2 regions of the Mesorhizobium sp. M2A.F.Ca.ET.043.05.1.1 genome follow, and region 1 is predicted to be linked to the other one. Evidence: riboswitches for the same ligand, from Rfam matches in the RefSeq annotation. Region 1 holds a riboswitch; the other holds the start of a gene.
The links. A riboswitch is a leader RNA that binds a small molecule or an ion and turns the genes downstream of it on or off. The one in region 1 is predicted to bind S-adenosylmethionine.
Positions count from the first base shown of each region.

Region 2: it holds a riboswitch for S-adenosylmethionine, as region 1 does, so the genes downstream of both, EJ069_RS20070 (O-succinylhomoserine sulfhydrylase) here and EJ069_RS29890 (homoserine O-acetyltransferase) in region 1, are expected to answer to the same signal.

Region 1 is NZ_CP034446.1:6,188,850-6,204,584, forward strand. It holds gene EJ069_RS29840 (DUF3108 domain-containing protein) at 1-370, shown strand, start outside; gene EJ069_RS29845 (EamA family transporter) at 403-1,290, shown strand; gene EJ069_RS29850 (lysoplasmalogenase family protein) at 1,287-1,958, shown strand; gene EJ069_RS29855 (cupin domain-containing protein) at 1,955-2,380, opposite strand; gene gloB (hydroxyacylglutathione hydrolase) at 2,423-3,190, opposite strand; gene EJ069_RS29865 (methyltransferase domain-containing protein) at 3,328-4,104, shown strand; gene EJ069_RS29870 (ABC transporter ATP-binding protein/permease) at 4,206-6,029, shown strand; gene EJ069_RS29875 (DUF1194 domain-containing protein) at 6,088-6,888, shown strand; gene EJ069_RS29880 (glycosyltransferase family A protein) at 6,905-7,873, opposite strand; gene metW (methionine biosynthesis protein MetW) at 8,094-8,708, opposite strand; gene EJ069_RS29890 (homoserine O-acetyltransferase) at 8,705-9,874, opposite strand; SAM riboswitch at 9,971-10,048, opposite strand; gene hisC (histidinol-phosphate transaminase) at 10,195-11,298, shown strand; gene EJ069_RS29900 (prephenate/arogenate dehydrogenase family protein) at 11,304-12,239, shown strand; gene EJ069_RS29905 (sugar kinase) at 12,565-13,500, opposite strand; gene EJ069_RS29910 (DUF2125 domain-containing protein) at 13,508-14,506, opposite strand; partial or broken gene EJ069_RS29915 (gamma-glutamylcyclotransferase) at 14,624-15,159, shown strand; gene EJ069_RS29920 (aldo/keto reductase) at 15,333-15,735, shown strand, end outside.
Region 2 is NZ_CP034446.1:4,122,015-4,137,749, forward strand. It holds partial or broken gene EJ069_RS20060 (IS110 family transposase) at 1-838, shown strand, start outside; gene EJ069_RS20065 (2'-deoxycytidine 5'-triphosphate deaminase) at 1,153-2,247, opposite strand; SAM riboswitch at 2,364-2,441, shown strand; gene EJ069_RS20070 (O-succinylhomoserine sulfhydrylase) at 2,498-3,688, shown strand; gene EJ069_RS20075 (ceramide glucosyltransferase) at 3,724-4,866, opposite strand; gene apaG (Co2+/Mg2+ efflux protein ApaG) at 5,143-5,535, shown strand; gene EJ069_RS20085 (Hsp33 family molecular chaperone) at 5,777-6,808, opposite strand; gene argF (ornithine carbamoyltransferase) at 6,932-7,843, opposite strand; gene EJ069_RS20095 (aspartate aminotransferase family protein) at 7,860-9,059, opposite strand; gene EJ069_RS20100 (GcrA family cell cycle regulator) at 9,417-9,935, shown strand; gene EJ069_RS20105 (magnesium and cobalt transport protein CorA) at 10,078-11,082, opposite strand; gene phoU (phosphate signaling complex protein PhoU) at 11,169-11,891, opposite strand; gene EJ069_RS20115 (ATP-binding protein) at 12,000-13,265, opposite strand; gene ppk2 (polyphosphate kinase 2) at 13,467-14,372, shown strand; gene EJ069_RS20125 (enoyl-CoA hydratase-related protein) at 14,440-15,189, opposite strand; gene EJ069_RS33345 (hypothetical protein) at 15,204-15,554, opposite strand; gene EJ069_RS33350 (acyl-homoserine-lactone synthase) at 15,542-15,735, opposite strand, start outside.

The DNA of each region.
Region 1 (15,735 bases):
GAAATCGGTGCTCGATCCGATGGCCGCGACCGTCATCCATGCCGACAGCCTGGACAAGGTCTGCGGACGCACGGTCAAGTTCTATGATGGCGAGATGCGCGCCGACCTGACACTGACCTATGCCTCCAGGGGCTCGATCGCGGTGCCGGGCTACAAGGGCGACACGGTGACCTGCAAGATGGGCTTCGAGCCGGTGGCGGGCTATCGCAAGGGACGCAAGGCGCTGAACTACCTCAAGAGCAAGAGCCGCATGCTGGTGACGTTTGCACCGGTCGGTCAATCCGGCGTATATGCGCCGATCCGCGCCACGGTCGGGACCCAGATCGGTCCGCTGACCATCAGCGCCGGACGATTCGAAGCGGTAAATTAGGTCAGGCGCCGCCGCGCGCCGGCGGGGGAGATATGGGGCGCGCAACATTGATCGGGTTTTCGGCGGTCGCCATGTGGGCGCTGCTGGCGCTGCTCACCGACGCCTCGGGGCAGGTGCCGCCATTCCTGCTGTCGGCCATCACATTCGCCATCGGCACCTGCGTCGGGCTGGCGGCCCGGCTGGTGATGCCGGCGCCCGACCGCAGTGAGAAGATCCCGCCACAGGTCTGGGTGATCGGCATAGCCGGCCTGTTCGGCTACCATTTCTTTTACTTCACGGCGCTGCGCAACGCGCCGGCGGTCGAGGCGAGCCTGATCGCCTATCTGTGGCCGCTGCTGATCGTGCTGGGTTCCGCGCTGATGCCGGGCGAGCGGCTGGCCTGGAACCATGTCGTCGGCGCGCTGCTCGGCCTTGCCGGCACCTTCCTGATCGTCACCAAGGGCGGCGGGCTGGCCTTTGACGCGCGCTATGCCTTCGGCTACGCGATGGCCGCCATCTGCGCGCTGTTGTGGTCGTCCTATTCGCTTCTGTCGCGGCGTTTCCCGTCGGTGCCGACCTCGATCGTCACCTGGTTCTGCGCGGCGACGTCGGTGCTTTCGCTGGTCTGCCATCTTCTGCTTGAGAAGACCGTGCTGCCCGACGGCCCCGGACAGTGGCTGGCGGTCATCGGGCTCGGCCTGATGCCGGTCGGCGCGGCCTTCTATGCCTGGGACATCGGCGTCAAGCGCGGCAACATCCAGGTGCTGGGCGCCGCGAGCTATGCCGCGCCGCTGTTGTCGACGCTGGTGCTGATCGCCGCCGGCGTCGCCGAGCCGTCGTTGCGCATCCTCGCGGCTTGCGTGCTCATCACTGGGGGTGCCGCGCTGGCCGCGAAGTCTCTGCTGATGCGCAAGCCGGCGGTCAAACAGGTGAACGCATGATGCCGTTTGCCGGCGGCATCGAGGCCAACGCCAACGCGACGCTTCTGTTCTCGTTCGTCGCGGCCGTGATCTACGCCTTTGCGCTCGACATGCCGCCGAAATGGACGCGCACGGCAGCAAAGACGCTTGCAGTCGCCTTGCTGGCCGTGCTTGCCGCCATGCAGGGCGGTCCGCTGCTGCTTGTCGCGGCGCTGGGCTTGAGCGCCATCGGCGACGCCTTCCTGTCGCGCGACGGCGAAAAGGCCTTCCTCGGCGGGCTGGCGAGCTTCCTCGCCGGCCACATCGCCTATGTCGCGCTGTTCTCGCAGTCGGGTGGCGGGCTCGGCCTGTTGAGCGCCGAATCCTGGCGGGGCGTGATCGCGCTCGCCATGGCCGTATTCGGCATCGTCATGCTTGCCGCGCTCTGGCGCCGCGTCGGTCCGCAACTGCGCATCCCGATCGCCGTCTATGTCGCGGCGGTCCTCGCCATGGGCATTTCGGCGCTCACCACCGGCAGAGCATGGGTCATCGCCGGCGCGGTGGTGTTCATCGCTTCGGACGGGTTGCTGGCCACCGAGCGCTTCCTGCTCGCGGCGATCTCGCCGCAGCGCCTGTGGATGCGCTACGCGGTCTGGGTGCTTTATTACGCCGCCCAGCTGGCGATCACGCTGGGGTTTCTGCTGGCCTAGACCGGCCGCCAGCCGGGCTCAGCCAGCTCGAAGGCCGCGAAATCGAAGCCCGGGGCCACGGTGCAGCCGACCAGCGTCCATTCACCTAAGCTGCGCGCCGACTGCCACCAGCCGGCCGGCACGACGATCTGCGGCCGCTCGCCCGCGGCAAGGGCCGTGCCAAGCACCTGCTCGATGACCACGCCTGCGCCCTCCTCATGCATCGACAGCGCCAGCGGCGCGCCGGCATAAAAATGCCAGACCTCGGCCGCGTCCTGCACCCGATGCCATGCCGAAAGCTGACCTTGCTCGAGTAGGAAGTAGATCGCGGTGGAATGACCGCGCGGGCCGCCCGCAGCGTCGCGAAACGTCTCGGCGTACCAGCCGCCCTCAGGATGCGGCTCAAGGCCTAGCGTTGCGATGATCTCGGCGGCGCTGGTCATTGGCGGTCTTTGGCCCGGTGCATGTCGCTAAATGCGGTGGAATTAGAAATTATCCTTGCGCTTGCGGATCTCCGCGAACACCTCGGCGTCCGAGGCTTTCTCCATGCCGAGATGCTTGCGGATTGCCGGGTCGTGCCAGCGCAGGAACGGGTTGGTCGACAGTTCCTCGCCGATGGTCGTCGGCAGCGTCGGCTTGTTGTCGGCGCGCAACGCCTCGATCCTGGCCGCGCGATCCCTCAGCAGCGGGTTGCCCGGGTCGACCGTCACCGCGAAGCGGGCATTGGCAAGTGTGTATTCGTGGCCGCAATAGATGGCGGTTTCCGCCGGCAGCGCCGCCAGCTTCTTCAGCGATTCATGCATAACCGGCGGCTTGCATTCGAACAGGCGGCCGCAACCCAGCGCGAACAAAGTGTCGGCGGTGAAGGCCACTTTCGAGGTTGGCAGGTGATAGGAGACATGGCCGGCGGTATGGCCGGGCGTCTCGATGACTTCGATCCGTTCCTCGCCAAGGCGCACGACCCAGCCTTGGCTGACCGTCTCGTCGATGCCGGGAATCTTTGCCTTCTCGGCTTCCGGGCCGATGATGCGCAGCTTGAAGCGCTCCTTGAGCGCCAGATTGGCCTCGACATGATCGGCATGATGGTGCGTGGTGAGAATCAATGTCGGCGTCCAGCCGGTGCGCTTGATCGCCGCAAGGATCGGCGCTTCTTCCGGCGCGTCGATGATCGCCGTCTCGCCGCTTTTGGGATCGTGAACCAGCACGCCAAAATTGTCCGTGCGACACATGAACTGCTCGATCTCTACGGCCATAGGCATCTTTCTCCATCCATCGCCGCAGACATAGGGCGACCGGCCGCCGATGTCATCCGGGTTTGTCGAACTTGGCGCGTTCATCGAACTTGCCGCCTTTGTTGAACTTGGCAGGCTTCACGGCTACCGTCCCGCGCATGCATTCGGACATCGTCGACCTGCGTTCCTTCTACTCGTCCACGCTCGGGCGTCTCGCCGAGCGCTCGATCACCATGGCGCTGTCGTCCATCTGGGCAACCGTCCCCAACGAGCGGCTGGTCGGCCTCGGCTACACGCTGCCATGGCTGGAACGCTTCGGCACCGATGCCGAGCGTGTCTTCGCTTTCATGCCGGCAACGCAGGGCGCGGTGGTGTGGCCGGCGTCGGGACCGACGGCAACGGCGCTGGTCTTCGACGAGGAACTGCCGCTGGTCGATTCCTGCATTGATCGCGTGCTCCTGGTGCATTCGCTCGAGCACGCCGAAAACCCGCGCGAGACGCTGAACGAAATCTGGCGCGTGCTGTCGCCGGCGGGCAGAGTCGTCATCGTCGTGCCCAACAGGCGCGGCGTCTGGGCGCGCTTCGAGCACACGCCCTTCGGCAACGGCCGGCCGTTCTCGCGCGGCCAGCTGACCGAGTTGCTGCGCGAGGCGAATTTCACCCCGGCGACGTGGAGCGATGCGCTGTTCTTCCCGCCGTCGCCGCGGCGTTTCCTGATGCGGTTCCACAATGTGCTGGAGCGGGCCGGCCGCCGATTCTGGCCGATCTTTTCGGGCGTCATCGTCGTCGAGGCGCAGAAACGGCTCTACCAGGGCGTGCCGGTCGCCCAGCGCGCCTCGCGCCGCGTCTTCGTGCCGGTCTTCTCGCCCCAGGGCGCGACGCGGCTCGGGCGCAAGGCGGCGGACGTCGCCGCCCGACGAGTGACGCGTTCGTGATCGGTGTCGCGCCTTGTCCTTTACCCCCATCGCCACCCTATCTGAGGGAAAGCTTCGCGGCGCGGCTCCGTTGATCGCGCCCGAAATCAGGGATTTCCTTTATGGCTGACCAAATGGACTACAAGCCAGGCGCCGAGCAGGCCGCGTTCTCGATCGAGACCAGCAGCCTTTCCGACCAGCTGGCCACGATACGCATGGCGCTGAAGACCTCGCCGGTGCGCCGGCCGCTTGCCTGGGTCAGCGTCGGCATCGTCGCCGTCATCATCGCGACATCGATCGGGCAGGTTCTGCTCAACCGATGGAACCAGCCTTTCTACGATGCGCTGGCGCGGCGCGACCTCGGGGGCTTCCTGCACCAACTGATGATCTTTGTGGAAATCGCCGGCAGCCTGCTGGTGCTCAATATCGGCCAGACGTGGCTCAACCAGATGATCCGGCTGAGGCTGCGCGAGGCGCTGACGCTCGACCTCATCGATGAATGGATGGCGCCGGCCCGGGCCTTCCGGCTCGCCCATGCCGGCGCCATCGGCGTCAATCCCGATCAGCGCATGCAGCAGGATGCCGCCCATCTGTCGGATCTGTCGACCGACCTTGGCGTCGGCCTATTGCAGTCCTTCATCCTGCTGGCGTCCTTCATCGGCGTGCTCTGGCAGCTCTCTTCCGGCTTCGTCTTCCATATCGGCGGCCATTCGCTCACCATACCGGGCTACATGGTCTGGGCTGCGGTCCTCTATGCCGGCATCGCGTCCTGGCTGAGCTGGCTGGTGGGCCGGCCGCTGATACGCTTCAACAGCGACCGCTACACCCGCGAGGCGGAGCTGCGCTCCTCGATGGTCCGGGTCAACGAGAATGTCGATGCGATCGCTCTGGCCCATGGCGAGGCCGATGCCAGGCGCCAGCTCGAGCTCGACCTTGGCACCGTGCTTGGCGCCATGCGGCGTATCTACAGCGCCCAGATCAACCTTTCCTGGGTCACCGATGCCTATGGCTGGATCACCGTGGTAGCCCCAATCCTGGTGGCCGCGCCCGTCTATTTCGCGGGCGACATCAGCTTCGGCGGGTTAATGATGGCGGTGGGCGCCTTCAACCAGGTGAATTCCTCGCTGCGCTGGTTCATCAACAATATCGGCGCCATCGCTGACTGGCGGGCAACGCTGATGCGCGTCGCCGACTTCCGCATCGCGCTTGGCGAAACGGACATCCTGCACGACAAGGAAAAGCGAATCGAGGTCGGCGAGAATCCGGACGGCAAGCTGACATTCGACGAGCTCGAAGTCGCCTCGCCCGACGGCTGCACCAGGCTTGCCGAGACGAGCGTCGAAGTCCATCCGGGCGAGCATGTCATGATCACCGGCGATCCGCGCGCCGGCAAGACGCTGTTCTTCCGCGCCCTTGCCGGCCTGTGGCCCTGGGGAGGGGGCCGCATTGGCATGCCCGACGGGGAGAAGCCGTTCTTCGTACCGCGCACGCCCTATTTCCCGCTCGGTTCGCTGCGCGATGTGCTGAACCACGCCGAAGGCGTCAAGATCGACGACGCCGAGATCAAGGCCGTGCTCGGCGAGGTCGGGCTGGAGCGCCTGTCGTCCCAGCTCGACCGCTCGGCGCGCTGGGAGCGTGAGCTGGCGGACGACGAGCAGCGCCTGCTGGCTTTTGCGCGGCTGGCGCTGCGGAAGCCGAAATGGGTCATCATCGACGAGGCGCTGGACACGTTGGACGGCGCGACGCTGCGGCGCGTGCTGGCGATGCTGCAGGCCAGACTCCCGGATGCAGCAATCCTCAATATCGGGCGCGGCCTGCACAACAACCAGTTCTTCCCGAGGGCCTTCACCATCGTCAAGGACGTCTGCGGCCCGGCGCTCAAGCCGGCGCGCGTCCGCGCCGGAGCGATCGAGCCGCCGCCCCAGGCGGCGCACCGCAAGAAATAGCTTTATTTTGCCGCGATCGCCGGGAAGAATCGCCGGCGTCGACAGAACGCCTGCAGCCATGCTCGAGATGCTCAGCCTGCTTGCCTGTTTCGCCTGCGCCGAGGCGGCTTCGTTGCCCGTGCCTGACGGCGGCACGCCGGTCGATGTGGAACTCGTGCTCGCCGTCGACATCTCGCAGTCGATGGATGAGGACGAGTTCGCGCTGCAGCGCGCCGGTTATGTCGAGGCGCTGCGCCATCGCGATTTCATCAACGCGGTGCGTTCGGGGACGAACGGGCGCATCGCGCTGGCCTATTTCGAATGGGCAGGGGTGGTGCGCGACGACGGCGTCATCGCCTGGCAGGTCATTGACGGCGAGGACAGCGCCAACGCCTTCGCCGACAGAATTGCCGCGCGGCCGTTCCGCAGCTTTCGCGGCACCTCGATCTCGGGCGCTCTCGGCTTCGGCGCAGGGCTTCTGGAGAAAAGCGCCTTTTCGGCGCCCCGCCGGGTCATCGACATATCGGGCGATGGCCCCAACAATACCGGACGGCCTGTCGCCGCGATCCGCGATGCCGCCGTTGCCGAGGGTATCGTCATCAACGGCCTGCCGATTCTCATCAGGCCGTCGCCGAGCGTCAGCCGCCTCGACCTATACTATGCCGATTGCGTGACCGGAGGAGACGGTTCCTTCGTGCTGCCGATCTATGCGGCGTCCGAATTCTCGACCGCCATCCGCCGCAAGCTGATCCAGGAGGTGAGCGGCCTCACCGACGCCAGATCCATTCGCGTCCAGGATGCGGCGCCCGTCGATTGCCTGCTGGGCGAGCGCCTCCGGCAGCGCTTTTCCGATCCCTATTTTCCGGAACTCGACCGATAGCTGTCTTGCAGCCGCGTCAGACCGCCCGGGCGCCGTATTTGGCGCGGAACTCGTCATAGCAATCGCGGCGCCAGCGCCGGCCGACGACATAGCCGCGCAGGAGCTTCGGCAGCGAATAGCCGAGCGCCTTGGACGAACGATTGGCGAGATAGCCGGAAAAGGCCTCCTGCAGCCGGCCCTTCAATGTGTCGGCGATGATCTGGCGAGCGATCATAAAGGGCGGGACATCGGGATAGCGGTCGGCGATATAGGGATGCTTGTCGATCAGGTTGGCATAGGCCGCGACATAGCCGTCGCGCCGGCGGGAGATCGAGTTCTCCGAATTGTACTTCTTCCAGTCGATGTCTTCGGACAGCTGGGCGCCGCCGCGGCGGGCAAAGCGCAGCAGAAGGTCGAGATCCTGCATGCGCGTGATGTCGCTGTCATAGCCGCCGATCGCCAGCAGCGATTCGTGCCTGGCGGTGATTGCCGAGCCGGCGATGAAAATAGTCTGCGAGACCAGGGCGCGCTGCAGCGCGCTTTTATCAAGAAAGGTTTCGCGGTTGATGCATTTGGTGCTGCGGCTGCCCTTCAGCGACAGGAACGAGCTGATCAGGACTTCGAGCGAGGGATTCTGGTCGAAGCGCGCCAGCGTCCGCTCCAGCCGGTCCGGCAGATAGACGTCGTCCGAATCGAGGAAGGTCACCACGGGCGCCCGCGCACGCTCGATACCCGCGTTGCGGGCGGCATTGGCGCCGCGCCATTTGGCGCCGACATAGATCAGCCTCGGGTCGCGGATCTCGGCCAGCGCGGCGGCCGTCCCGTCGGTCGAACCGTCGTCGACCACGATGTGCTCGAAGCGGGTAAGTGTCTGCGCCAGAACGCTTTTCACCGCACGTACGACCTGACTGCGCCGGTTGTGGGTCGGCGTGATCACTGAGATCAGCGGAACGTCCTGGTTCGACGTCGGACTGCCATTGCCGGTCGGATCTGGCGCGTGTCGGATGGGTTTGATGGCTATGTTCTTATCCCACCTGTGATTTGCGGTCGACGCTACAAAAAAGCCACCTGTGTGTCACGCCGAGCCGGCCGAGAAATGCGAAATGGGGCTTTTTCCGCAACGTTGCGGTTTGATGGCAACACAATCGGCCTTCCGGCCCGCGGAGGCCGTCCGCCGGCAAAGCCGGCGGTGAGAATCATGCGCGCATGGAACCGATCGCGCGGCGTCAGCGCCTGAGCAGAAACACCGCTTGCTGGCCGAAGAAGTTCCAGAACCACCACGGCATCGACAGGCCGATCTTCTGGCCGTTGGCGTCGAGCGCGGTCGCCTTCTCGACGGTCGCGCCAAGCTCTTCGCACAGGTTGACGAAGTCGCGGATGGTGCAGAAGTGGATATTGGGCGTGTCGTACCAGGAATAGGGCAGGTCCTTGGTGACCGGCATCCTGCCCTTGATCAGCAGCGAGAAGCGCACGCGCCAATGGCCGAAATTCGGGAAAGAGACGATGGCGCGGTTGCCGATCCGAAGCAGCTCGTCGAGCACCACCTTCGGGTTGCGCGTCGCCTGCAGCGTCTGCGACAGCACGACGAAGTCGAAGCCCTTGTCGGCATAGAATTTCAGATCCGTGTCGGCGTCGCCCTGGATGACGGAGAGCCCGCGCGCCACGCATTCGTTGACGCCGCGCTGCGACAGTTCCAGCCCGCGGCCATCGACCTGCTTGGTCTCCTGCAGCAGTTCCAGAAGCACGCCGTCGCCCGAGCCGACGTCGAGGACGCGCGACTTGGCCGGAATGAGATCGGTGACGACTTCGAGGTCGACACGCTGGGCGCGGTTGACGCTCATAGGCTGAGCCCCCTTGCGCGTGCTGCCGAACCGATGAAGCCGTTGATGGCCGCGAACAGCTCCGGCTCGTCGAGCAGGAAAGCGTCGTGGCCGCGGTCGGTCTCGATCTCGACGAAGGAGACGGAAGCGCCCGCCGCGTTCAAGGCATGCACGATCGAGCGGCTCTCTTCGGTCGGGAACAGCCAGTCGCTGGTGAAGGAAACCAGGCAGAAGCGCGTCCTGGTGCCGGCGAAGGCATCGGCGAGGCGCCCGCCGTGATCGGCGGCAAGGTCGAAATAGTCCATCGCGCGGGTCAGATAGAGATAGGAATTGGCGTCGAAGCGGTCGACGAAGGTCATGCCCTGGTGGCGCAGATAGCTTTCGATCTGGAAATCGGCGTCGAAGCCGAAGGTGAGCGCCTCGCGGTCCTGCAGGTTGCGGCCGAACTTGCGGTGGAGCGCGGCTTCCGAAAGATAGGTGATGTGGGCGGCCATGCGCGCGACGGCGAGCCCCTTTTCCGGCCGCTTGCCGAACTCGAGATATTTGCCGCCATGCCAGTCCGGATCGGCCATGACCGCCTGCCGGCCGACCTCGTGGAAGGCGATGTTCTGCGAGGAATGGCGGGCGCCGGTGGCGATCGGCAGCGCCGAGAAGACCCGCTCCGGATAGCTCGCCGCCCATTCCAGCACCTGCATGCCGCCCATCGAGCCGCCGAGCACGCAAAACAGCTTTTCGATGCCGAAATGATCGACCAGCATCGCCTGCGCGCGCACCATGTCGCGTATTGTGATGATAGGCAGGTCGAGGCCGTAAGGCTTGCCGGTCGCCGGATTGGTCGAGGCCGGGCCGGTCGAGCCGAGGCAGCCGCCGATGACGTTTGCGCAGATGACGAAAAAGCGGTTGGTGTCGATGATCCTGCCGGGGCCGATCAGCACTTCCCACCAGCCCGGCTTGCCGGTCACCGGATTGGTGTTGGCGACGTGCTGGTCGCCAGTCAGGGCATGGCAGACGAGAATGGCGTTGGAGCGCGCGTCGTTCAAGCTGCCGTAGGTCTGATAGGCGATCTGGAAAGGCGAGAGCAGCGTGCCGGCGTCGAGCTTCAGCGGCTTGTCGGGGCCGAACTGCAGCACCGGGCTCGACGGATGATCGGCCTCGTCGTTGGTTCTTGCAGCGCGCTGAGCGGCCATGTCCGTCCTCGATCCTGTCCCGCATCTGTCTCGACACGACGCGCTGTCCGGCCGGCGGCGGACAACAAAAAACCGGCTTGCCGTCGCAAAGCCGGTTACAGGTTGCAAACGGCCCTTTAGCGAGTTGTTTAACGTGGCTGCAAGCCGACCGGCCAAATCACCACGGAAGTCTGGCTGACCTTCTAGGACCGGAGCCGCTGTTCGTCAACGGGGGTAGCCTCCATGCTGACAGGGGCTGGCGCAAGCGCCAGCACTCGACATTGCAGCCCGTGGCCTGTATTTCCGCTGCGGCCTTGAGGCCCTCTCGACGGATTTGTGACATGAAGCAGGATCAGCCCCGTCCGACGCCCCGCGCGGGCATCATGGACATCGAGGCCTATGTGCCGGGAAAAAGCACCGCGCCGGCCGGCGTGACGAAAGTCTACAAGCTGTCGTCGAACGAAAATCCGCTGGGGCCCTCGCCGAAGGCGATCGAGGCCGCGCGCGAGGTGGCGGCGAAGCTCGACGTCTATCCCGACGGCACGGCGCGGCGGCTGCGCGAGGCGATCGCCGAGGTGCATGGACTGAACCCGGCGAACATCATCTGCTCCAACGGCTCCGACGAGATCCTGGGTCTCCTGGCGCAGACCTATCTCGCGCCGGGCGACGAGGCCGTGTTCACCGAACACGCCTTCATGGTCTACAAGATCTACATCCAGGCGGCGGGCGCCAAGCCTGTCGCGGTCAAGGAAACCGACGAGCGCGCCGATGTCGACGCGATCCTCGCCGCGGTCACGCCCAAGACGCGTATCGTGTTCCTTGCCAATCCGAACAACCCGACCGGCACCTACCTGCCGTTCAGCGAGGTGCGGCGGCTGCATGCCGGCCTGCCCAAGAATGTGCTTCTGGTGCTTGATGCAGCTTACGCCGAATATGTGCGGCGCAACGACTATGAAGCCGGCATCGAGCTTGCCGGCAGCGCCGAGAACGTGGTGATGACGCGCACCTTCTCCAAGCTCGGCCTTGGCGGCGCGCGCGTGGGCTGGATGTACGGGCCGGCGCATATCGTCGATGCCATCAACCGTATTCGCGGCCCATTCAACGTCAATGCCACCGCGATCGAGGCCGGCATTGCCTCCATCCGCGACCGTGCCCATATCGAGCGCAGCGTGACGCATAACGAGAAATGGCTGGGATGGCTCAGCGCGGAGCTCATCGGGCTCGGCCTGCGCGTCACGCCCAGCGTCGGCAATTTCGTGCTGATCCATTTTCCCGACGACAAGAAACATTCGGCGGCGGCCGCGGACGATTATCTGAGCGCACGCGGCTATATCCTGCGCCGCGTCACCGGCTACGGTTTCCCCAACGCGCTGCGCATGAGCGTCGGCACCGAGGAAGCCAACCGCGGCGTCATTGACGCGCTGAAGACCTTCCTGAAAAGCTAGACACCATGGCATCACCGATGTTCGAGAAAATAGCGCTGGTCGGCATCGGCCTGATCGGCTCATCGCTCGCCCGCGTCATCCGCCGTGAAGACCTGGCGCGTCATATCGCCATCGCGACGCGCAGCGCATCGACGCTGAAGCGCGCCGAGGAGTTGGGCCTTGGCGATTCCTATACGACGGAGGCAAAAGAAGCGGTGCGCGATGCCGATCTCATCATCGTCTCGGTCCCGGTCGGCTCGTCCGGCGAGGTCGCGGCCGAGATCGCGCCGGCGCTGAAGAAGGGCGCCATCCTCACCGATGTCGGCTCGACCAAGGCTTCCGTCATCGCGCAGATCGAGCCGCACGTGCCGGAAGGCGTACACTTCATTCCCGGACATCCGCTCGCCGGCACGGAAAAGTCCGGACCCGATGCGGGCTTTGCCGATCTCTTCGAGAACCGCTGGTGCATCTTCACGCCGCTCCCGGGCACCGATCCCGCCGCGCTCGAGACGCTTTCGGAGTTCTGGCGGCGCTGTGGCTCCAACATCGACTCGATGGACCCGCAGCATCACGACATGACGCTCGCGATCGTTTCACATCTGCCGCACATCATCGCCTACAATATCGTCGGCACGGCAGACGACCTGGAAGCGGTGACCAAGAGCGAAGTCATCAAATATTCCGCCTCCGGTTTTCGCGATTTCACCCGCCTTGCCGCCTCCGACCCGACCATGTGGCGGGATGTTTGCCTGCACAACAAAGACGCGATCCTGGAGATGCTGGCGCGGTTCTCGGAGGATCTGGCCTCGCTGCAGCGGGCGATCCGCTGGGGCGACGGCGAAAAGCTGTTCGATCTCTTCACCCGCACCCGCGCCATCCGCCGCTCGATCATCGAGGCCGGCCAGGATATCGATGTGCCGGATTTTGGCCGGCAGGCGATAGAGCATCCGGCCAAGCCGTAGGCTTTTCCCTCGTTCTCTGGCGTGGATTTGACCTGTCGGTTCGGTCAGCCTTGGCAGATGACAGGCGCTGGAGATTGGCCGAGACAGCCATCGCGATCGTCATCCACGGGCGGAGCAAGGAGCGAAGCGACGCGCCCAGACCCGAGGATCCATTCCGTGACTTCCGAGCGCTGCCGCGCTGCAGAATTCTGCTCCGTTGCACTCCACGGCTCAGATCACGGAATGGATTCCAGGGTCTACGCGACGCCGCTTCGCGGCTGCTCCGCCCTGGAATGACGAGGTTGAGCGGCTTCGGCCAATCCCCAGCGTTGGTGCCGATTGCGTGCTACCCTTGTTCCGATGGCGGCCAGTGCGCCGCCATCATGGCGAGCGTCTCGGCTCTGTCCGGCGCGCCCAGCCTGCCGCCGAAACGCAGGCATTTGAGCGCGGCTGCGGCGCTGGCGAAGCGCAGGGCCTCTTCCATCGGCATGGCCTCGGCGAGGCCGACGGCAAAGGCGCCGTGGAAAACGTCGCCGGCGGCGAGCGTATCCACCGCCTTGACCTTCGGCGCCTCGACATGGCGCACGCGTCTGGTCGCCCGGTCGTGCCACCAGGTTCCAGCGGCGCCGCCGGTCACCGCGACAAAGGCATCGGTGCGCGAGGCGAGGTCGGCGCAAGCGCTTTCCGGGTCGAGCGCATGGCCGCAGACGATGCGCGCCGCAGGCTCGGACGCGACGATATGCGAGGCCAACGGCAGAAGCCGCCCCAGCACCTCGACGGGTGCTGTATCGGCATCCAGGATCGCCGGACGGCCGATCGATCTGGCCGCGCTCAAGGCGAGCGCCGCGGCGCCCGGCCAGCGGACATCGACCAGAAGGGCGTCGAAGCCGGAGAGGTCGGCGAGCGGCAGCGTTTCAGGATCGGCCTGCGCCTTCTTGTCGTAGAAGGGGACGATGATGCGCTCGCCATGCGCATCGACCACGATCGCGGCCAGCGCCGAACGCGCGCCGGGAACCCGGCGGATAAGGCTGCAGTCGATGCCTTCGGCCTTGATGTCGGCGATCAGCTGGTCGCCGACCGGATCGTCGCCCGCGCTTGCCCATAGCGAGACCTCGGCGCCGAGGCGATGCGCGGCGCAGGCGGCGCTCGTCGCCATGCCGGAAGCGATCTGGACGCCGTCGCTGGCGATGAACTTGCCCTGATGCGCGGGCAGCGTCTCGACTCGGAGAATGGTGTCGAGGGTGAAGGCGCCGACGCTGAGCAGTCTGACCGGCTTCGCCATCGTCGTGTTACTCGAGCGGCTTGATCTTGCCGAGCGGAATGAAGCCGAGCGAAGCCTTACCCTTGACGATCTTCAGCGGCATCGACGGTTCCTTCCCGAGCATCGCCAAGGCGGCAAAACCCTGCTCGATTTCGCTTTTATGCTCGGGAACGGCACCGGCGAGGATGGCCGCCACCGCTTTCGGGTCCTTGAGTTTGATCATCAGGTCCCCGTCGACCAGCCCTTCCGCATCGACGGAGACCGGTCCTGATACGGTGATGCGCGCGGTTCCCGATGACAGGTCGAGTTTGGTAATGTCGATCGACTGGCCGCGCAGGCTTTTGGGCGGGGCCGCGATCAACGCCACGCCATTCTTCAGCGTCACATCGCCGCTGCCGTCCAGCGCCGGCAGTACGCGTCCCTCGATAGCGTCCGCATTGATCTCCAGATCGCCGAAGCTGCCGACATAGTTGATGTCCTGGCCGGCCGGCTGCAATTGCCCGGCCGCCTTGCCGGCGCTAAACAGCTGCATCGGATCCGTGTCGTCCTGCGGGTCGGTCTGGCCGTTCAGGCCTTCGGCCTGCAGCGAGACACTGCGCGGCAGCGGCCACCACACTTTGACATTGGCGTGCAGCTGGTCCCAGTCGATCCAGAGCGGCGGCATGCCGGGCGCGATCGTGCGCAGCGGCCCGCGCAGATCGGCGACCGGCGACAAGAGACCAGTGATGCCAGCGACGGCGTTGAAGCTCCCGGTAGACGCAGCGACTTTCCGGGCGTCGTCCTCATAGGCGATGTTGTCGCAGGAGACCGTGAAGCTCATCGGATAGCCGCTGACGGTAAGGTTGGCGCAGCCGGCGGCGATGCCCTTGCTGCCTAGCCGCGCCACCGCCTGGTCGGCCTCGGTCTTGAGCCTTTCGGCGAGATAGAACCAGCCGCCGCTGTAGATGGCGAACAGCACGACGACGAACGCCGCGAGCCAAAGCAGCCGGCGGCGGGATTTGGGCGATCGCTCGTCACTTGACGTCATGCTGCGGCTCTCGTTAACCCCGGCGTGCAGGCGTTTGCTTCACGCAAACAAGCGGGGGCAGAAGAAGCACCTTATCGGTGCGGCGTCGTTCACTCGAATGCGATCAGGCTTGGCGATATGGGCGATTTTTGGGTTTTTGGCTATGGGTCGCTGATCTGGCGGCCCGGATTCGCCCATGTCGAGACGCGCCGCGCCAGGCTTTACGGCTACCGCCGCTCGCTGTGCGTCTACTCCTTCGTGCATCGCGGCACCGCGCAAGGCCGGGTCTGGTGCTCGGCCTCGACCGGGGCGGCTCCTGCATCGGCCTCGCCTACCGCGTCCCCGGCAATCTGCGCGACGAGGTGCTTTCCTACCTGCGCGAGCGAGAGCTGGTGACCAGCGTCTATCTCGAACGCATGCTCAATGTCCGACTGGGCAGGGACGGGAAAGGAGAGGGCGTTTCGGTCGAGGCGGTCGCCTACACCGTCGACCGGCGGCATGAACAATATGCCGGCGCGCTTGATGCCGATCACGCGGCAAAGATCGTTCGCGGCGCCGTCGGCCAGTCGGGCCGGAATGAGGATTATGTCTTGAGCACGCTCGAGCATCTCGAGGCGCTCGGTATCCGCGATCACTGGCTGGAAGAGGTGGGCCGCCAGGTCTCGTCTTCGTGAAGTGCTTTTTGTTTACGCAATTCCTGACGCAAAACCGCGACGCACTTTTGCTGGAATCGCTCTGGTCCGATCAAAAAGCAAAACCATGCCTTTGACCTCGGCCGGCCACGACCTAGCTTAGCGGCATCCCATCCCTGGGCGTCAGGCCCGTTCCAGCATCACGGAGATCAGTCTTGCAGAAACGTCGTCTCGGTCGCACCGACCTTTCCATCGCGCCGCTGGTCCTGGGCGGCAACGTCTTCGGTTGGACCGCCGACGAGAAGACCTCCTTCGATCTGCTCGACCGGTTCGTCGGGGCGGGCCTGAACGCCATCGATACGGCCGATGCCTATTCGCGCTGGGTTCCCGGCAACAAGGGCGGCGAGTCGGAAACCATCATCGGCAATTGGATGAAGAGCCGCGGCAACCGCGACAAGGTGGTCGTCATCACCAAGGTCGGCTCCGACATGGGCCAGGGTAAGCGCGACCTCTCCGCCGCTTATATCGAAAAGGCGATCGAGGCATCGCTCAAACGGCTGCAGGTCGATGTCATCGACCTCTATTTGTCGCACTGGCCGGACCCGGCCACGCCTTATG
Region 2 (15,735 bases), 2.1 Mb from region 1:
AGCGCGCTCGGCCATGACGTCAAGCTGATGCCACCGGCCTATGTGAAGCCCTATGTTCCGCGCAACAAGAACGATGCCCGCTGCCCGCGACGCGCACGGCTGTTGCGAGGCGGTGAGCCGGCCCGACATGCGCTTCGTGCCGATCAAGTCGGTCGAGCAGCAATGGGCCCGGGCGCTGCACCGCACACGCGACCTTCTGGTGCGCCAGCGCACGCAACTGGCCAACGCCATGCGTGGCCTGCTCTATGAGATGGGACAGACAAGTGCCAAAGGGGCGGCGGGCATCGAGACCCTGCTGCGGCGCGTCGAGGCGGCCGATGAAGCCATCCCAGCGGCGCTGTTGATCTGCCTGGTGCCGCTGGCCGGGCAATGGCGGGCGCTCGATGGCGAGATCGGCAAGCTGGACAAGCAGATCCTGGCTCAGGTCAGGCAGCAGCGGGCAGCTTTGCGGCTGACGACGATCCCGAGCGTCGGCCCGATCATCGCGCATGCGACCGTCGCAGCCATCGGCGACGGTCGCCAGTTCGCCTCGGCCAGGGACTTCGCAGCCTGGCTGGGTCTGACCCGCAAGACCCATGACACCGGCGGCAAGCACAGGCCGACAGGCCATATAAGCCGTGCCGGCGACAAGGACCTGCGCAGGTTGCTCATTCTCGGCGCCAGTTCCTGGCTGCGTCAGGTCAGGGCCAAGCCCGACAGAGGCTCGCCCTGGATACGCGGCCTGCTGGCCAGGCGGCCGGTCAAGGTCGCCGTCGTGGCGCAGGCGGCCAAGACCGCCCGCATCATCTGGGCAATGCTGCAATCGGGACAACAATACAGGGCACCGGCTGTGGCCTAGCCGCAATCGAGGTCCCTTAACAGCGTAAGGAGCAAAAAGGCAGCACGGCAAAATGGTCAGGACCTGGGTCGGGAAAATCCGCCATCGTCATCGCGACACCAAGCGCGCTAGAATGATTGGAACCGATCCGCGTAACCCTTGTTGGTCAGCGGTCATCGAAATCGACCGCACTAAAGGCCGAATACATGACCGCTCCAGACTTACGCCGTCGTCGTCATTTTGCCTCTTGCCCAAGAGGGCCGTCCATACATGACGAAGGGATGGATGGCGTCCGTTTGCGCCCTCTGTCCTGCCGGACATCTCTCCCTTGGACCTCAGCGCGCGGCCCTGAAATGCTTGGAAAGCTTCAGGCCCTGCGCCTGATAGTTCGAGCCGAGATCGGTGCCGTAGAGCGCCTGCGGACGCTTCAGCATGTGCTCGTAGACGAGGCGGCCAACGATCTGGCCGTGATCGAGGATGAAAGGCACTTCGTGGCTGCGCACTTCGAGCACGGCGCGGCTGCCGCTGCCGCCGGCGGCGGAGTGGCCGAAGCCCGGATCGAAGAAGCCGGCATAGTGGACGCGGAACTCGCCGACCAGCGGGTCGAAGGGCGTCATCTCGGCGGCGTAGAGCGGCGGCACGTGCACCGCCTCGCGGCTGACCAGGATATAGAATTCGTCAGGGTCGAGCACGATCTCGCCGGCGCCGCTCTTATAGATCGGCTCCCAGAAATCGACGACATCCTGCGCGGCGCGCTTGTCGACGTCGACCAGGCCGGTGTGGTGCTTGCCGCGGTAGCCGACAAGCCCGTCCTTGTCGCCGTCGAGGTCGATGGAGAGCGCGATGCCGCCGCCGGAAATGTTGGGTGGCTCAGTGGCGACCAGCATCTCGGCGCGGTGAAGGTCGCGCAGCTCGCTCTCCGAAAGCACGGCATTGCCGATGCGGAAACGGATCTGCGACAGGCGCGAGCCGGCGCGCACGACGATCGGGAAGGTGCGCGGGCTGACTTCGAGATAGAGCGGCCCGTGATAGCCGGCGGCGATCTTGTCGAACTCATGGCCGCGATCGGTCATGACCCGCGTGAAGATGTCGAGGCGGCCGGTCGAACTCTTCGGATTGGCCGAGGCCGAAACCTCGGTCGGCAATGCCAGGCTTTCCAGCAAAGGCACGATATAGACGCAGCCGGTTTCCAGCACCGCGCCGCCGGTGAGGTCTATCTCGTGCAGCTTCAGCCGTTCGAGCTTGTCGGAGACCAGATGATCGGGCCCCGGCAGGAAGGAGGCGCGCACGCGATAGGCCTTGTCGCCGAGCCTGAGATCGAGGCTGGCCGGCTGGATCTGGTTGGTGTCCAGCGCGCGCGGCGACTTAAGCGCGTTCGCCTTGAACAGCGCCGCGATGTCCTGATCCGGAAGAATGCCTGTCTGCCGCAAAGGCTGGCTCCGTTCACAAGGCCGGGCGAGGACCTAAGCAGGCTCTTGCCGTCCGGCTGGTACAAACCTCTTAATGAAGCCGGCAATTGACGCAAGCGCGGCGCTCATTTAAAGGGTCGTTATCCCGTGGTGATTTGGCCGGTCGGCTTGCAGCCACGTTAAACAAGTCGCTAAAGGACCGTCGAGCCGCAAGGCTATATGGACCGGTTGCGACTTCGCGGCCGGTTTTTTTGTGTCTGGAAGCAGGGCTATGAGCACCAAGAAGCGCAACTGGAAACCTCAAACGGCACTCGTGCATGGCGGAACGCTGCGTTCCCAGTACGGCGAGACCGCAGAGGCGATGTATCTCACCCAAGGCTATGTCTACGAGACGGCGCAGGCGGCGGAGGCCCGCTTCAAGGGCGAGGAGCCGGGCTTCATCTATTCGCGCTACGCCAACCCGACCGTCGACATGTTCGAAAAGCGCATGTGCGCGCTGGAAGGCGCCGAGGATGCCCGCGCCACCGCCTCCGGCATGGCCGCAGTTTCCGCTGCCCTGCTCTGCAGCGTGAAAGCCGGCGACCACATCGTTGCGGCGCGCGCGCTGTTCGGTTCCTGTCGGTGGGTGGTGGAGACGCTGGCGCCGCGTTACGGCATCCAGGCGACGCTTATCGACGGCACCGACATCGCCAATTGGGAAAAGGCGGTCAGGCCGAACACCAAGCTGTTCTTCCTGGAAAGCCCGACCAATCCGACGCTGGAGGTGGTCGACATCGCCGCTGTCGCCAAGCTCGCCAATTCGATCGGCGCGCGCGTGATCGTCGACAATGTCTTCGCCACGCCGCTGCAGCAGAAGCCGCTGCAGCTCGGCGCTCACATCGTCGTCTATTCGGCGACCAAGCACATAGACGGCCAGGGCCGCTGTCTCGGCGGCGTCATCCTGTCGGACAAGAAATGGATCGACGAGAACCTGCACGACTATTTCCGCCACACCGGCCCCAGCCTCTCGCCCTTCAACGCCTGGACGCTGCTCAAGGGGCTGGAGACGCTGCCGCTTCGCGTGCGCCAGCAGACCGAAAGCGCCGGCAGGATCGCCGATTTCCTGGCCGGACGGCCGGAGATCGCGCGCGTCATCTATCCAGGCCGCGCCGACCATCCGCAGGCCGATATCGTCAGGAAGCAGATGTCGGGCGGCTCGACATTGATCTGCCTTGACGTCAAGGGCGGCAAGCAGGCGGCCTTCGCCTTCCAGAACGCGCTCGACATCGTGCTGATCTCGAACAACCTCGGCGACGCCAAGAGCCTGATCACCCATCCGGCGACGACGACGCACAAGAACCTGAGCGACGAGGCACGTGCCGAGCTCGGCATCGGTCCCGGCACGCTCAGGCTCTCGGTCGGCCTGGAGGACACCGACGATCTGCTGGAGGACGTCGAGCAGGCGCTGAAGGCGGCAAAATAAGCCGGAAAATACCGTGGGAGATCGCCTCAGACGGTTCAGGCGATCTCCTCGAGTTCTGTCAGCTCGCGGGTGCGGATGGTCATCGCATTGCCGCGCCATTCGACGGCGCCGCCGAACCAGGCGCGCGCCCAGATGGCGGGCAGCATGGCATCACGCATGATCATCGCCGTGACGCTGCGCGGCGACAGGTACCAGCCCTTGGCCAAGGCCAGCAGGCATTCCGGCAGGTAGGCGATCGCCAGCACGCACAAAGCCGTGGTGGGCAGGCTGACGCCGGCGCTTGCCGCGGCAATCAGCGCCAGCAGCAGCGGCACCGCCGCGCCGGTCAGAATCTCGGGCGCGAAGAACAGCGGGAACGTCACCCGCCGCAGCCGCGCCCAGCGCGTCTGTCGCGACCATATCTCGGCGAAGCTGCGCTGGCCGAGCGGCTGCTCGAAGGGCGAGGCGACGAGGTTGACGCGCAGGCCCAGGCTGTTGACCAGCTTGGTGGCGGCCGCGTCCTCGGCGATCTCGGCGGCCAAGGCCTGGATGCCGCCATTGGCGTCCAGCATCGGCTTGTTCCACAGCATGCTCTTGCCCTGGGCGAAGCCGAGGCCGAGCGCCTCGCCGGCATATTGCCAGCGCGCCTGCAGCGTGTTGAGGAAGGCGCATTCGACTTCGGCCCAAAAGCCGTCCGGCCGCGAACCGATCGGCGTCGAGCAGACGAGGCCGGTATCCGGGCGCCATGCCGCCATCAGTTGCTGGACATAGTCCCTCGGCATCATCACGTTGGAATCGGCGAGGACGACCCAATCGTGCCGCGCCGCCTGCCAGCCCTTGACGCAGTTGTTGAGCTTGGGATTGGCGCTGATATGGTCGTCGCCGATCAACAACCGCGCCGGAAGCTTCGGGTGGCGCGCGATCGCCGCATCGATGAGCCTCACCACCGGGTCCTCGGCATGCGCGACGCAGAAGATCAGCTCATAGCGCGGCCAGTCGAGCGAGAAGGCGCGCTGAAGGGTCTCCTGCGTGAACGGCTCGACGCCGCGCGAAGGAACGATGATCGAGACCGGCTGCGCGCCGACGGGCGGCGCAATGACATGTCTTCGTTTCAGCCGCGACGCGGCTAGCAGGATGCTGGCGAGGTTCGAGAGAAGAAGGGCTGACGAAGCCAGGCCGGCTGCGGTAGTCAGTTCCATCGAGATCTGGTCACCCTATCTCTTTGTTTTCACGCAATTCCGGACGGAAAACCGCTCACACTTTTCCTGGAATTGCTCTTGGCCGCATGCGGCTGTTTCATCAGTCACAGAGCGCCCGAGTCGCCCGGCACGGTTTGTGCACACCAACATTGTCATGTGTCACTTAAATGACATTGTTTTTCGCCACGTGCGCTACAAGGCTGGCAGAATGGTCGGCGCTGCGCGTCCAACAGGGAAGCGCGACGAAATGTTCCGCCGTGGCAACCGGAGTGGCCCATGTATCGCGCAGTGACGCGCAACATCGAAGTGCTGGTCAGACCCTTCTATCTGGAGGACAGATCCGATCCGTCGGAGAACCGCTATGTCTGGGGCTATCAGGTGACAATCGACAACCGCTCCGACGATTTCGTGCAGCTTCTGTCGCGCTACTGGCACATCACCGACGGCCAGGGCCGTGTCGAGGAGGTGCGCGGCGCCGGCGTCGTCGGCGACCAGCCGGAGCTCAATCCCGGCGACAGCTATCAATACACGTCAGGCTGCCCGCTCTCGACACCGTCGGGCATCATGGTCGGCCACTACACGATGCGCAACGGCCGCGGCGAGACGTTCGACATCGCCATTCCGGCGTTTTCGCTCGACATGCCGGGGACAAGGCGGACGGTGAATTAGAGAACTTGGGTTCCTCACCCCCGCAAAGCTGGGGAGAGGTGTCCCGGCGAAGCCGGGACGGAGAGGGGGACGACCTACGCGAGGCCAAATCTCCGCGGAGGGATTGGCGCGGGAGCGAACACGAGATATGCGCTCAGGCGTCTTTGGACAGCGGGTTACCAGCTATGCCAAAGACCCCTCTCCGTCCCGGCTTCGCCGGGCCACCTCTCCCCACTTCGTGGGGCGAGGAACCGGAGCTTTCTTACTCCACCGCGAACTCTGCCGGGTCGAAGTCGTATTGCGTCGAGCAGAACTCGCAGGCGACGTGGATGCCGCCCTCCTCGGTCGAGTCCTTGATCTCCTCAGCCGAGAAGCCTTGGAGGATGCCGTGGATCTTCTCGCGCGAGCAGGAGCACTGGTCGTCGACGGGCACGCTGCGGAAGACGCGCACGCCGTGCTCGTGGAACAGCCGGTAGAGCAGCCGCTCGGCGCCGACCGTGGGGTCGATCAGCTCGGTCGGCTCGATGGTGCCGAGCAGCGCCAGCAATTCCTGCCAGGAATTGTCGGCCGGGTGGTCCGTCAGCTCGCGGTCGTCGCCGTCGCCGCCCGAAATATCGGGAATGCGCATGCGCTCCGGCGCCTGAGGCAGGAACTGCGCCAGGATGCCGCCGGCCCGCCACTGCTCGCGCGCGCCGGCCGGGCCGGGCGTGACCAGCTTGGCGACCGACATCTTAATATCGGTCGGGATCTGCTCCGACTGGCGGAAATAGGTGCGCGCGGCGTCCTCCAGCGAGGTGCCGTCGAGCTGGACGATGCCCTGGTAGCGCTGCGTGTGCGCGCCCTGGTCGATGGTCAAAGCCAACACGCCGTTGCCGAGCAGAGCCTGCTGCGAGGTCTCGCCGGCGTCGGTCAGCGCCTGCAGCCGGTCGGCGTCGAAGCGAGCATAGGCACGCAAGGCCTGCGGCGTGGTGAAATCGGCCACCAGCATGTCGACCGGCCCATCGGTGCGGGTCTGCAGGATGAACTTGCCTTCGAATTTAAGCGATGTGCCGAGCAGCACGGTGAGCACGCAGGCTTCCGCCAGCAGGCGGGCGACGGGCTCGGGATAATTGTGGCGGCTCAAAATAGCGTCGAGCATCGGCCCGAGCTGCACGGTGCGGCCGCGCACATCGAGCGGCGCGACCTCGTAAGGCACGACGTGGTCGTCGCCGGCGAAGCCGAATTCACCGAGTTGGGGTTTATGCTCAGCCAAGGTCTGGGTTTCCAACATGACAAAACTCCGGGGCGCAGCCATGCAACCCGATGAGCCGCATGCGTCGAAGCGCGTTCAATTTACGTGATGGCCCGCAAATAGGCATCACCTGTCCCCAGATCAAGTTGACCCCAATCTGGCCGGAAGCGGTCAGGTCCGCCCTTCTCAAGCGCCCAGGCACCAGGCCAGCACCGCCTTCTGGGCGTGCAGCCGGTTCTCGGCCTCATCGAAGACCACCGAATGCGGCCCGTCGATCACCTCGTCGGTGACCTCTTCGCCGCGATGCGCCGGCAGGCAGTGCATGAACAACGCATCGGGCTTGGCCTTGGCCATAAGCGCCGCGTTGACCTGATAGGGCAGGAAGACGTTGTGGCCGCGAGCGCGGTGCTCCTGGCCCATCGAGACCCAGCTGTCGGTGACGACGCAATCGGCCTGGTCGACGGCTTCCTCGGCGGATTTGGCAAACCGGACCTTGCCGCCATTGGCTTTCGACCAATCGACATATTTCTCGAAAGGCTCGCTGCCTTCCGGCACCGCGACATTCAAGTTGAAACGGAACCGGGCCGAGGCTTCGAGCAGCGAGTGCAGCACATTGTTGCCGTCGCCGGTCCAGGCAAAGGTCTTGCCGGCCACCGGGCCGCGATGCTCCTCGAAGGTCATGATGTCGGCCATGAGCTGGCAGGGATGCGTATCGTTGGTCAGCCCGTTGATGACCGGAACCGTGGCGTTCTCGGTGAGCTCGATCAGCCGGTCGTGCGAGGTGGTGCGGATCATGATGGCGTCGACATAGCGCGACAGCACTTTCGCCGTGTCGGCGATTGTCTCCGAGCGTCCGAGCTGCATCTCGGTGCCGGTCAGCATGATCGTCTCGCCGCCGAGCTGGCGCATGCCGACATCGAAGGACACGCGCGTGCGCGTCGACGGCTTGTCGAAGATCATGGCCAGCACCTTGCCGTCGAGCGGTTTTGAGCGCTCACCCGCCTTGAGCCTGGTCTTTCGCGCGATCGCGTCGTCCAGCATGATGCGCAGGTCGCCCGCCGAAACGGCGGATAGATCGGTGAAGTGGCGGACGCTCATCGGCAGGTTCCAGAACTTATTTCGCGGCTTCGGCCGCTATCGCGTCGGTCAGGCCCTTGGCGCCGCCGCGGATGCGCTTCAGCGCCTCGCCGATCTCCTCGTCGGTGACGGTGAGCGGCGGCAGGAGGCGAATCACGTTGTCGCCCGCCGGCACGGCAAGCAGGTGCTGGTCGCGCAGCGCCATGTTCACCTTGGTGTTGGGCATGGCGCATTTCAGGCCGAGCATCAGGCCGGTTCCCCTGATGCCTTCGATGACCTCGGGAAATTCGTCCGCGACCGCCGCAAGGCCCTGCTTCAGGAGCAGCGCCTTGCGCTGCACGTCCTCGAGGAAGCCGTCGGCCAGCACCACGTCGAGCACGGCGTTGCCGACCGCCATCGCTAGCGGATTGCCGCCGAAGGTGGTGCCGTGCACGCCGGCGGTCATGCCGGTCGCCGCCTCGTCCGTGGCGAGGCAGGCGCCCAACGGGAAGCCGCCGCCGATGCCCTTGGCGATCGCCATCAGGTCGGGCGTGACGCCGGCCCATTCATGCGCGAACAGCTTGCCGGTGCGGCCGATGCCGCACTGGACCTCGTCGAAGATCAGAAGCAGGCCGTGCTGGTCGCAGAGCTGCCGCAGCCGTTTCAAGGACTGCGTCGGCACCGGGCGTATGCCGCCCTCGCCCTGCACGGGCTCGATCAGGATGGCCGCGGTCTCCGCCGTGATCGCCTTTTCCGCGGCATCGATGTCGTCGAATGCAACCTGGTCGAAGCCTTCGACCTTGGGCCCGAAGCCCTCGAGATATTTGTACTGGCCGCCGGCGGCGATCGTCGCCAGCGTGCGGCCGTGGAAGGCGCCTTCGAAGGTGATGATGCGAAAACGCTCGGGATGGCCCTTGACGAACTGATAGCGCCTGGCCGTCTTGATGGCGCATTCCAGCGCCTCGGCGCCCGAATTGGTGAAGAACACCTTGTCGGCAAAGGTGGCATCGACCAGCCGCTCGCCCAGCCGGCGCTGTTCCGGGATCTCGTAGAGATTGGAGACGTGCCAGAGCTTGGCGGCCTGTTCGGTGAGCGCCGCGACCAAATGCGGATGGCTGTGGCCCAGCGAATTCACCGCGATGCCGCCCGCGAAGTCGAGATATCGCTCGCCCTTGTCGGTGACCAGCCAGGTCCCCTCCCCACGGTCGAAAGCCAGGGGTGCGCGGGCAAAGGTCTCGTAAAGCGCCGAACCGCTCATTATATGCGTCTCCGGAACCGGAAATCAAAAAAGCCGCCAATGCGGCGGCCTTTGCGGCTTATCATGTTTTTCGGCCATGAAGTCAACGAAAACGTCACGCAGAAGCGCGTGGCAAGCCCCGATGCCACGCCGGCCCATCAGTGGTCAGGCAAGTTGGGGAAAACCGTAAAAACCGAATCAGTGTTGCCTTTGGGACTCTTGTCACCGAGTCAGCGCATAAGGTAATTGTAGTCGAGAAATAACTATATTTCGTGCGGCGGACCTAAATCACCCGGTACATGTGGTGTCGTTTGCCCGGCGAGAGCCGGCTCGGGAGAGGATTCTGGCTGCCGCACGCATTAGCAGGAGCGCGGTCTCATGAACTGGACTGACGAGCGGGTAGAACTTCTCAGGAAATTGTGGTCGGAGGGCCTGAGCGCAAGCCAGATTGCCGCACAACTTGGCGGAGTGAGCCGCAATGCCGTCATCGGCAAGGTGCATCGCCTGAAGCTGTCGGGCCGCGGCCGCGCGACGGCTGCCCCGGCGCGCCAGAAGAAGGCGACGCAAGGCGCCTCGATGCAGAAGTCGGTGGCCCGCGCCGCGAGCCCGGCGCGCCATGTGACCGCCACCATCGGCGCCACCGCGCTGCAGGTGCAGTTCGACGCCGAGCCGGTCGCGCGCCACTACATCCGCCCGGTCGAGAACGTGGTGGTGCCGATCTCGCGCAATCTGCAGCTCGTCGAGCTGACCGAACGCACCTGCAAGTGGCCGAATGGCGACCCGCTCTCGGAAGACTTCAGCTTCTGCGGCAACGACGCCGCCGAGACGGGGCCGTATTGCAAGTATCATTCCCGGGTTGCGTTCCAGCCGGCGGCGGAGCGGCGCCGCGCTCGCTGAATAGCGAATAGCGAATAGCGAATAGCGAATAGCGAATAGCGAATAGCGAATAGCGAATAGAACGGCTTGGCTTCTGTGACAGGGAGCAAGCCGTTTTTTGTTATTCCCTATTCGCTACTCCCTATTGGCTATTCGCTTCCGCTCACAGCCACCCATTCTTCTTGAACCGCCAATACAGGAACGCACAGATCGCGGCCATCACCAGCAGGATGACGGGATAGCCATATTCCATCTTCAGCTCCGGCATGTCGGTGAAGTTCATGCCGTAGATGCCGGCGAAGGCGGTGGGCACCGCCAGGATGGCGGCCCATGAGGCGAGCTTCTTCGAGATCGCGGTTTCCTGACTCTGTCCGACGAGAAGGCTGGCTTCGAAAGCGAAGGCCAGAACCTCGCGCAGGGAGTCGATCTTTTCCTGCACGGTCCGGATGTGGTCGGTCACATCGCGAAACAGCGGATGCATGGCGGCATGGATCTGCGGCAGGTCGGCGCTGGTCAGCCGGCGGCAGACCTCGACCAGCGGCAAGGCCGCATTGCGCAGCCGCAGGAGATCGCGGCGCAGCATGTAGAGGCGCTCGATATCGGAACCAGTCATCGGCTTCAGAAGCACCTTGTCCTCGATCGCCTCGACCTCGTCCTCGATCTGCTCCAGCACCGGCATGTAATTGTCGACGATGAAATCTAGGATGGCGTAGAGGACGAAATCCTCACCCTTGGCCAGTGAATGCGGGCAGGTTTCCCAGTGCTGGCGCACGGCGGCGTAGGAGGTCGACGGGCCATGCCGGACGCTGACGATGTAGCCGGTGCCGACGAACAGATGCGTCTCGCCGAAGGTGACGCGGCCGTCGATCAATTGCGCGGTGCGGGCGACGATGAAGAGGGCATCGCCATATTGCTCGATCTTCGGGCGCTGATGCGGATGCTCGGCATCCTCGATCGCCAAATCGTGCAGGTGGAATTGCGCCTGCACCCTGAGCAGAAGGTTGCGGTCGGGCTCGAGCAGGCCGATCCAGACGACATGGCCGGGTTTGGCCGCCCATTCGCCGGCCTGTTCGATCGCGATGTCGGCGACGCGCTTGCCGCCCAAATAGACGCTTGACGCTATGATGCCCGACGTTGGGGCCGGGGCCAGGTTTCGAACTTGTTCCATCGCAAACCTCCCGAGACTGCGACTGACAATTCGTCGTGCCTGGAAGAGCTTAGCCTAATTTAGGAAGCCGTTCGAGAGGCGCCCGTTCACTTAGCCGGCACCGCGCCGGGCAACACGACCTTGTCGGTCTTGTCGCCCTTCGGCCGGTCGGCGGGCATCTGGTCGCCGGTGACGATATAGTAAATGGTCTCGGCGATGTTGGTCGCATGGTCGCCGATGCGCTCGATATTCTTGGCGCAGAACAGAAGATGCGTGCAGGGCGTGATGTTGCGCGGATCTTCCATCATGTAGGTCAAAAGCTCGCGGAACAGCGAGGTATACATGGCGTCGATCTGGTCGTCCCGATCGCGCACGAAGCCGATCCTCTCGACCGAGCGCGAGGCGTAGACGTCAAGCACTTCCTTGAGCTGCGTCAGCGCCAGGTTGGCAAGCGCTTCCAGACCGCGGAAAAGGCTGTTCGGCTGGCGCCCGTCGACCGAGGCGACGCGCTTGGCGACGTTCTTGCCAAGATCGCCGACCCGCTCGATATCGGCCGAGATGCGGATCGCGCCAACGATCTCACGCAAATCCGTCGCCATCGGCTGGCGCCTGGCGATGATGATGATGGCCTTGTCGTCGATCTCGCGCTGTCCCTCGTCGAGGACGATGTCGTCCTGGATGACCTTCTGGGCAAGGCCATGGTCGACATTGACGAGGGCCGCGACAGCCTGTTCGACCATGCGCTCGGCATGGCCGCCCATCGCCGCGATGCGCTTGGACAGGAATTTCAGCTCTTCGTCATAGGCACTGACTGTATGCACGGACTGCATCGATATGCCTTCCCGGTTTGTGCCGGCTGGTGCGTTCCCTCAATCTGTCGCTGATACGCGAACCGCATGACAGAAAGAAGAAAATCTCGGTTGGCAACCGGTACACGATCAGCGAGCCGGCAAATGAACCGTGAACGCCGCACCCTTGCCGACTTCCGACTTGATCGACAATCTTGCGTTATGACGGCTCAATATATGCTTGACGATCGAAAGGCCAAGCCCGGTGCCTTTCTGGGTGCGGCTGTTTTCGACATCGATGCGGTAGAAGCGTTCGGTTATGCGCGGGATATGTTCTTCTGCGATGCCCGGACCGTAGTCTCTTATGGTGACGTCGATGCCTGGGTCCTGACCGTCCTCGACGCGTGCCATGGATACGGTCACGCGTCCGCCTGACTGGCCATATTTGCAGGCATTCTCCAGGAGATTCTCGAAAACCTGGAAGAGTTCGTCGCGGTCGCCGGGGACGGAAACCGGACCATCGATGAAGTTCCGCTCGATGACGATGCCGTTCTCGCTGGCCAGCGGCCCTAGCGAATCGATGACGCTGTCGATCGTCTGGCGAAGATCGACCGCCGTGCCCGGCCTCAGATAAGGTTTCATCTCCAGTCGCGAGAGCGAGAGCAGATCGTCGATCAGGCGGGCCATGCGTCCCGTTTGGTTCTGCATGATCTGCAGGAACTGGTCGCGCGCCGCCGGATCGTTGCGGGCCGGACCGCGCAGCGTCTCGATGAAGCCGGCGATCGAGGCGAGCGGCGTGCGCAATTCATGACTGGCATTGGCGATGAAGTCGGCCCGCATGCGGTCGATGCGGCGCGTCTCGCTCTGATCCTTGAACACCAGCACATAAAGGCCTGTGGCATGGCCGACCGTTGACGCGCTGACCCTGTATGTCCGCTCCACCGGCAGCTTTTCGGTGTAATCGACCGCATCGGCGGCGACCTCGCCCGACAGGACGCCGTCCAGCAGCGCCTGCATTTCCGGCGCGCGAAACTTCAACGCCAGAGACATGCCCGGCGCCAGGCCGCCGAAGGCGGCGAAGGCGGCGGCGTTGGCGTGAACCATCGCGGCGGAATGGTCGAAAATGATCAGCGGATCGGCGACCGCAGCCGCCAGATACTCGCCGGAGAGCCGCTGCAGTCCGCTGGCCTCGATCGCCGCGCCTGTATCGGTCGACCGGCGCTCGGCGTCAGCGGGCAGCATCGCCGCGGCGGCCAACAGGGCCAAAGCCGGCACCAGCACGTAGATTGAAGCGCCGGCGAAAGAATAGACGGCGATGACCGCGAGCACGCCCGCGGCAAGCAGCCAGCGGTTGCGCCGAAGCCGCGCCGCCAAGGCTTGCCCCCTGCTGTCCTGCCCCGCGCCGGTCTCTGCCATAGGCCCGTGCTACCCCGCATCCCGCCGACCGGTCAGCGGCTCGCTGGACCGGCCCGGCGCATGGGCTTCTTGAAAATCGGGATCGATTTTCGCGAAGGTTCATGCGCAAAATCAAAGTGCTACGGCGTGCATGCGTCCGGAGGGGCGCCACGCTGCACAGGCTCCATAGCATGAGTCCGCAAACTGGAAAGGTTCGTCCGGATGAAAAAGGCCAAGGAAACGGCTGAAGCGGTGCCAGCCACGGCGCCGATCAAGATCAAGATCGGCGGCAAGGAGCGCGAGTTCGACGTCGACAATCCGATGCTCCCTGACTGGATCGTGGACAACAAGCTCACCGCCGGCGGCTATCCGTACGACAAGAAGATGAAGGACGAGGACTACGAAAAGGAGCTCGAAGGGCTGCAGATCGAACTGGTCAAGGCGCAAGCGTGGCTGCAGGCGACCGGCAAGCGGGTGATGGCCCTGTTCGAGGGCAGAGACGCGGCCGGCAAGGGCGGCACGATCTTCGTGCTGCGGCAGTACATGAACCCGCGCACTGCCCGCAATGTCGCGCTGCCCAAGCCGACGTCGACGGAGGCCGGGCAATGGTATTACCAGCGCTATGTCGACCATTTCCCGACGTCAGGGGAATTCGTCACCTTCGACCGCTCCTGGTACAATCGCGCCGGTGTCGAGCCGGTCATGGGGTTCTGCACGCCGGAGCAGCAGGAGAAATTCCTCGACGAGACGCCGCATTTCGAGCGGATGATCTGCAACGAAGGCATCCACTTCTTCAAATTCTGGCTGAACATCGGCCGCGAAACGCAGCTGGAACGGTTCCATGACCGCCGCTGGTCGCCGCTGAAGAACTGGAAGTTCTCGCCGATGGACATCGCCGGCATCAGCAAATGGGACGACTATACCAAGGCGCGCGACAAGATGATCAAGCGCACGCACAAGGAGTTCTCGCCCTGGATCATCGTGCGCGCCAACGACAAGCGCCGCGCCCGGCTTGCGGTGATCCAGCGTATCCTTCTGTCGCTGCCCTATGACGGCCGCGACCTCGGTGTCATCGGCAAGCCCGACAAGAAGATCATCGGCGAAGGGCCCGCCTTTCTGAAAGACTAAATCAATTCCGTAAGTTACAGCGCCGCGCGGCTTCGACTCGCGGCGCTGAGACTTTCATGCCGGCCGCTCAGGCGGCCAGGCGGGCGATCCGCTGCAGCCGCTTCAGCGTGGTGTCATCCTGAAGCGCCTGCTGGAACAGCGTGATCTCGTGGTCGATACGATCGCACAATACCGCCGTATCGCCCTTGAGAAGGCTCCGCGTCTGCAGCAATGCCGCCACCGGCTTCTTGGCGAGCTGTTTCGCCCTAGCCAGCGTCGCTTCCTCGGCGCTGCCTTGCGTCACGATCTCGCCGACAAGGCCGAGGGCCTTGGCGTCCTCGACGCCGAGCGTGTCACCCAGGCAGAAGAAGCGGAAGGCGCCTGCATAGCCGAGCTTCTGGGGCGCCAGGATGCTGGTCGCCGCGTCCGGCACCAGGCCGAAATCGACGAACGGCACCCTGAAGGTGCTGCTCCTGGACGCGATCACCATGTCGCAATGGAACAGGATGGTGCAGCCGACGCCGACGGCATCGCCGTCGACACAGGCAAGCACCGGCTTGGGGAAGGTCGCCAGCATGCGGAACATGTCGGTGACGGCGGCGATCAGTTCCCGGTGCTTGGTGGCGTCGAGGAACTCAGAAAAATCGCCGCCAAGGCAGAAGCATCCGGCAAGGCCGCGCAGCATGACGACGCGGACCTCGTCATTGACGGCCGCCTCGTGGAAGGTCCTGGCAAGGCTCGCATAGGCATGCCGATCTAGCACCGGCCGACCGTCATGCGAGGATACTGTGACGACCAGCGTATGGCCGCGCAGTTCCGGTTCGGGATGGAAGCTCATGACCACCTCCCCGCTCACGACGCCTGCTTCAGGCCGAGCAGGCCCGGATAACCCCGGTTCAGCACCGGCAGGAAGTGATTGCGGCGGGCTCGCACGACCTCGAGCGTGTGCTCGGTGAAGGTGAGCAGGGTCGCGACGACCTGCTGGTTGCCATAGGTGCGCTGGTAGCCCAGCGGCTTTGCCAGGAAGTGCAGTTGCAGGGCTCTCAGCACCCACATCGGCTCGAACTCGATGATGACCTGGTTGACGTTGCGCTTCAGACCCCATTCGACGAAGCCGGCGATCAGTTCGGTGCCGACCGTCGAGACGCCGCGCTTGCCGTCACGAAAACCCGGAGCCACCGCGTAGCGGGTCAGTTCCCACACATTCGGTCCCGAGGGGACTGCCCCTCGCAGAGATCGGACAGCACGTCCGTCAGAAGATGCGGCCGCGTCGTCGGCAGCATGCGCTGGTAACCGGCCAGTTCGCCGTTGCGGATCACAAGGTGGTGTTCGGCCTCGTCATGGTCGAACTGATCTATCTCGAGCTGGTCGGGACGGTCGAGAT